2 linked regions of the Filimonas effusa genome follow. The protein of the gene in region 1 interacts with the protein of each later gene in a pairwise test. Links are inferred from orthologs where the notes say so. Each region holds a gene or a part of one and is shown in the gene's direction. Other genes may lie near its edges.

Evidence for each region. Proteins that work in one complex are often made in the same cells at the same time.
Region 2: the proteins of lpdA (region 1) and ESB13_RS22905 interact in binary tests that used the Escherichia coli proteins (3 or more experiments, as listed by UniProt). The link is inferred for Filimonas effusa from one-to-one orthologs.

What each region holds. Positions count from the first base shown.
Region 1 is NZ_SDHZ01000001.1:2,777,931-2,781,143, forward strand. The notes cover bases 1-2,912. They hold lpdA (dihydrolipoyl dehydrogenase), read left to right. Parts: upstream 1-707; coding sequence 708-2,117; downstream 2,118-2,912. Other genes in these bases: ESB13_RS10490 (phosphoenolpyruvate carboxylase), read right to left, coding at 1-495; ESB13_RS10500 (MFS transporter), read right to left, coding at 2,529-2,912. Also shown: more of ESB13_RS10500, read right to left, coding at 2,913-3,213. UniProt on the Escherichia coli protein: Lipoamide dehydrogenase is a component of the glycine cleavage system as well as of the alpha-ketoacid dehydrogenase complexes.
Region 2 is NZ_SDHZ01000005.1:335,137-338,458, reverse strand. Bases 251-3,271 are described here. They hold ESB13_RS22905 (ATP-dependent helicase), read left to right. Parts: upstream 251-597; coding sequence 598-2,946; downstream 2,947-3,271. Other genes in these bases: ESB13_RS22910 (serine hydrolase), read right to left, coding at 251-527. Also shown: more of ESB13_RS22910, read right to left, coding at 1-250. UniProt on the Escherichia coli protein: A helicase with DNA-dependent ATPase activity. Unwinds DNA duplexes with 3'-5' polarity. Translocates on single-stranded DNA with 3'-5' polarity. Initiates unwinding more efficiently from a nicked substrate than double-stranded DNA.

The sequences.
Region 1 (3,213 bases):
CAGCGCCTTTGAGAGATCGTTGATGATACCCAGCACCTCGCCCGGATAGAACTGGGTTGGATGCGCAGTGAGTACAAGACGAACGGAGAAACGTTTCAGTTTTTCGTTCAGCGCTTCTTTTTTCTGACTTTGCTCCGCTTCCGATTCCAGGTGCCTTAAGGTACCCGGGCCGTGAAGATCACGGATATACTGGAAAGCCGAATCTTCAAGCGCATCAAAAAGCACTACCTGCCTTTCGGTGTATTGAATGAAACGGAAAAGCAGATCTACCTGCTCCTGTTCCTTCTGGTAAGGCGTATATTGCTGGAAAAAGGACGCGATAATATCCGACGGGCTTTGCTGCTTCCGGAATCCTTCTTCGCAATGGAGCAGGAACAGGGATAAAAGAACACCTGTTTTCTCGATGCGATGGAATGGAAGTGCCGTAAAGAGACTGTTATAAAGCTGAAACCTGATACCTACCAGGTTCTTGTACTGTTGTAAAGCATTATCCATATTCTATGCATTAGTAACTTTATGGCAAGCAAACTGTTATAGCCGCCCAAGTTAGCACAATTTGACGGTTGGCATGGGTAAAGACATAAAAAATGAATATTATTCAATTTTCAACCTTGTATTAACAACAATTGTTAGCCCACCAACAGTTTTTTTATTTTTGGCAGGTTGGGCGTATTTTCGCACATCTTTATCTATAAAATTTACGAGCCATGGCATACGATGTAATTGTTTTGGGTAGTGGACCCGGTGGATATCCTGCCGCTATCCGGGCTTCTCAGCTAGGATTTAAAGTAGCTATCATTGAAAAGGAATTATTGGGTGGTATTTGCCTGAACTGGGGATGTATTCCTACCAAGGCCCTGCTGAAAAGCGCCCAGGTATACGAATACATGAAGCACAGCACCAGCTATGGCATTAACGCCAGTGGCGTAGAAGCCGATTTCGGCGGTGTTATCAAGCGCAGCCGTGGTGTAGCGGAAAAAATGACCAAAGGCGTTCAGTTCCTGATGAAAAAGAACAAGATCGACGTCATCATGGGTTATGGCAAACTGAAAGCAAAAGGAAAAGTAGAGGTTACTGCCGCAGACGGTTCTAAACAAATAGTAGAATCAAAATATATCGTAGTTGCTACAGGTGCACGCGCCCGCGAATTACCCAACCTGCCTATCGACGGTAAAAAAGTGATCGGGTACCGCGAAGCAATGGTTTTACCCGAGAAACCCAAAAGCATGATTGTAGTAGGCAGCGGCGCCATAGGCGTTGAGTTTGCTTATGTTTACAACAGCATGGGCACCAAAGTTACCATCGTTGAATTCCTCCCACGCATCGTTCCTGTTGAAGACGAAGATGTTTCCAAAGAACTGGAAAAACAATTCAAAAAAGGCGGCATCGAAGTAATGACCAACTCAACCGTTGAGAAAGTTGATACTTCAGGAAACGGCGTAAAAGCTACCGTTAAAAAACAAGATGGCAGCACTGTTGTGCTGGAAGCTGATGTTGTACTAAGCGCCGTTGGTATCACTGCCAACATCGAAAATATCGGTCTCGAAGAACTTGGCATCAAAACCGAAAAAGGTAAGATCTCTGTAGACAAATACTATCAGACCAATGTTGCCGGCATCTTCGCTATTGGTGACTGCGTTCCTGGTCAGGCGCTGGCGCACGTGGCTACCAAAGAAGGTATCAACGCAGCAGAATACATGGCTTACCTGGAGAAGAAATTCCACCACCAGCCCGAAGCGGTAGATTACAATAACGTACCTGGTTGTACTTATTGCACTCCTGAGATCGCGAGCGTTGGTTATACCGAGAAAGCAGCTAAAGAAGCTGGTTTTGAAGTGAAAGTGGGTAAATTTCCATTTGTAGCTTCCGGTAAAGCAACTGCTGCCGGCGCTACTGAAGGCTTCGTAAAAGTGATCTTCGACGCTAAATACGGTGAATTGCTTGGTGCACACATGATCGGCGCCAATGTTACCGATATGATCGCTGAAGTATCCCTGGCCCGCAAGCTTGAAACCACTGCACACGAGATCTTAAACGCCATCCACCCGCATCCAACGATGAGTGAAGCGTTTAAAGAAGCTACTGCTGCAGCTTATGGCGAAGCAATAGACATCTAAGAACAGATAACAGACTATAGATGAGAATGGCTTATAAATAAAAATAGCCGTCGAGTCGCTTAAACGGGTATCCTTCTCCGCCAGGGTCCCGAACAAAAAAGAGGCCGTATCGCTTATGATACGGCCTCTTTTATTCGGGGCTTTGTCCCGTCCTAAAATATGTTGACACAATCATCATATGAATATGGAAAATGCAGTAACGCCTCTGTATCAAAAGCGGACTCAAAAAGATTACAGTTTCGAACCAGATGGGACCAGCCTGCTAAAAACGCAGTTTCAGGGAAGGCAAACCTGCTTTGGCAGGCAGCTGGTGGCAGGGATAAGGGGGGCAAGTGCGATACAAGTGCGATGTAAGTGCGATGCAAGTGCGGTTTAGGAAGCTTTATGGTATACTCATCGTATATCCTCATATTATCCTTTCCGGGTAAACCGGAAAATAAGAAGTGCCATGAGCATGCAGCTGATACCGGCAAGGGTTACACCGTTCCAGCCTGCCTGACGCCACATAAATAATCCCAAAGCTGAGCCAAACGATGTTCCGATAAAGCTAATGGTCATAAATACGGTGTTTAACCTGTTCCTGGCTTCGGGAAGCAGTGCATAAACACGGCTTTGGTTGGAAACATGGATTGCCTGAGCGCCAAGATCCATGACAACGATACCGGCAATGATGGCTATAAGAGAATGCGGTAAGAAATGGAAGATCAGGTAACCCGTAATTACCAGCGCTATTCCCAAGCCAATAGCGAATCTGGGATTCCGCTTATCGGCAGCAGCCCCAACCACGGGAGCCGCCAATGCACCCGCCGCAGCCGCAAGGCCAAATAATCCCAGCTTATCGCTATGATAACCGAAGGGCGGACCAGACATATGTAAAACCATCGTGGTCCAGAACATACCAAATACGGCAAAAGCCAATGCGTTGATAGCCGAAGCCTCCCGCAGCAACGGCAGCTCCCTGATAAGCGTCAGCAAAGATTTCATCAGCTGGCCATAAGAACCGGTAAAAGAGGGCCGGTTCACCGGAAAAGCAAAACGCATCAGCAAGATCAGGCAGAGCATAATTCCCGCCGCTATCCAATACATACTTCTCCAT
Region 2 (3,322 bases), on another replicon or contig:
TATCCCTTTTTCCATAACCCTTCATTCAGCTCCTGTTGCCCCACAAATTCATTCAAACGGTTATACGCATCATTATCACTCACCAGGAAGATCTTCTTAATATATTGCGCAACGGAAGGCAAACCATTCTCCGCACTGGCATCAGCATAATAACGATGCTGCCCCAAAGCTGCACTATCCGTTAACATAGGCGTAAACTTGTTCAGCCCCGGAATCGCCAAACGGTTTAACTTCTCCAGTGCCATTAATGCAGTTGGCAACTTAACCATCGAAGCCGGGTTGAAATACACGGAATCACTCACATTAAAATAGTAATGTGTAAAAACAGGACGGTTATGTTTATCCCTGTTGATCTGTGTATAAATAATTTGATAGCGGAAACTGTCGGGGTTGTTCAATAAATGAAGCAGCGAATCCGAGGCATGCACCCGGATATACTTTTCCAGCCACGATGGAGAAGAAATTTGCGCCCGCAGAACTACCGAACAAAACAGTAAAAAAAAGAGCGACAAAAGGGCAGTTCTCATGACTACTAAAGTAGATGGAATATGGATAAAAAGCAAACAAAAAACCAATGGCCGGTAGTACCTTTGCCGGATGCAACATTTACTGGATGGATTGAATGAACAACAGCGGGAAGCAGTAATGCATATCAACGGTCCGCTGATGATAGTTGCCGGCGCCGGCAGTGGTAAAACCAAGGTGCTGACAACCCGTATTGCTTACCTCTTATCAAAAGGTGTAGATGCCTTTAACATTCTGGCACTGACTTTCACCAACAAGGCTGCCGCCGAAATGAAGGAACGTATCGAAAAAATGCTGGGTAACAACGAAGCCCGCAATTTATATATCGGAACCTTCCACAGCGTATTCGCACGTATCCTCCGCGCCGAAGTACACCGCATCGGATACCCCAGCAGCTTTACCATTTATGACAGCGACGACAGCCGCAGCGTGCTCAAAACTGTGATCAATGAACTCAACCTCGACGATAAATTATACAAACCCAACGTAGTTCATAGCCGCATCTCCCAGGCAAAGAACGCATTGATGAGCCCGGCAGAATATGCCATGGATCACCATATTCAGCAGGAAGACATGCGCTCGAACCGCCCGGCTATCGCACAGATCTACCAGGGATACGTCGCACGCTGTTTTAAAAACGGCGCCATGGACTTCGACGACCTGCTCGTAAAAATGCACGAACTCCTGAAGAACTTCCCCGAAGTACTTCACAAATTCCAGCATAAGTTCAAATACATCATGATCGATGAGTATCAGGATACCAACGCCGTGCAATACGAGATCACAAAACTCCTCGCCGCCGCCCACGAAAACATTTGCGTGGTGGGCGACGACGCACAAAGTATCTATAGCTTCCGCGGCGCTACCATCGAAAACATCCTCCAGTTCCAGAAAGATTACGACGATGTCCGCGTGGTAAAACTGGAACAAAACTATCGTTGTACCCAAAGCATCCTCAAGGTCGCCAACGAAGTCATCAAAAAGAACATCGGCCAGATCCCCAAAGAACTGTGGACGGAAAACGAAAGCGGCGAAAAAATAAAGCTCGTCCGCACAATGACCGACAACGACGAAGGACGTTTCGTTGCCGATATCATCCAGGAACAAAAACTCCGCAATCATTATTATAACCGCGACTTCGCCATCTTATACCGCACCAACGCCCAGAGCCGTTCTTTTGAAGAAAGCCTGCGCCGCATGGGCATCGCCTATAAGATCTACGGCGGACTAAGCTTCTACCAGCGGAAAGAGGTAAAAGACTTCATCGCCTACCTGCGCGTAGTAGCCAACACCCGCGACGAAGAAGCCCTGAAACGTATTATCAACTACCCCGTCCGCGGTATCGGCAAAACAACGATAGACAGGGCCATCGTAACCGCCAACGAAAATAACGTTACCCTGTGGGAAGTTCTGGAACGTGCACAGGAAGCTGGTTTCAAAGCCGGCACCCTCGAAAGCATCAAAGGCTTTGTGTACATGATAAAGTCTTTCCAGACCATGCTGCAAACACATAATGCGTATGATGTTGCGGTGTTGATCGGTAAAAATACCACGCTGGTAAAAGAACTGTTCAACGATAAAACAGTAGAAGGCCTCGCCCGTTACGAGAACGTACAGGAATTACTGAACTCCATAAAGGAATGGACCGAAAGCCCAAGCAACGCAGAAGGCGAAGTAGGCGAGAAAACGTTAGGTGTTTACTTGCAGCAGATCACCCTGTTAACCGATGCCGATAACGACAAGGAAGACAGCGATGTGGTGAAGCTTATGACCATCCACGCCGCAAAAGGGCTTGAATTCCCGGTAGTATTTGTGGGTGGCGTTGAAGAAACTATCTTCCCCAGCGGCATGAGCATAAATACCCGCGAAGAGCTCGAAGAAGAACGCCGTTTGTTCTACGTGGCTGTAACCCGCGCCAAGCACAGGTTGTGGTTGACATTTGCCAATGCCCGCTACCGCTTTGGTAACCTGGTTCAAAACGAACCCAGCCGCTTCCTCGAAGAAATGCCCGAAGAATTCGTAGACCGCAGCTATGCAGGCGGCGGCGCCCGCAACCAGGGCGGCATGGGCGCCGGCGTAGAACGTATGCAAAGAAGTTTCGGAAGTACAACGGCCCAGGCCGAAAAAATGTATGGCCCCCCTCCTTCCAAAAAGAAAGACGCCGCACCGGCACGTCCTTCCTATATGCCTGCTCAACCTCCCGCTTCAAAAGTGGTGGAACATAAACCCTCCGCCAACTTCGAACCCAGTGATACCAGCAACCTGCAGGTTGGACAGGTAGTAGAACATCAGAAGTTCGGCTTCGGCGAAGTCACCAAAATGGAAGGCTCCGCACACAACCCCATCGCCACCGTAGTTTTCAAAACCAACGGCGAAAAAAAGATCATGCTCAACTACGCCAAACTCAGAATAGTGCAGTAACAACAAGTGGGCAAAAGAAAGAATGGAATAACTCCCGGCTGTGTAAAGACAACCGGGAGTTTTGTTTTGCTAAGGTTATTATCACATTTGCTAAAAAAAGGGCGTTTTTCTAAGAAGCTTTAGAGAAGCTCTTAAGAAGCTTTAAGGAAGCTTTGAAACATATACCGGCAAACAGTAACTTTTTTTAGCAAAAGCGTAAATGCCCGTTGCATCCATCCCTGCTGTTTTACCATCTACCAGTTTGTCATCTGCCCCCTATCTCTTTTACAAACCAATAGATTTTGTCTATGACTACATAGACAAATGCACTTGTGACCAGTCCTTCAAAGAGGCAATTTTGCACTGTTATCAGAACAACAGAATGGTTGAATGAAGA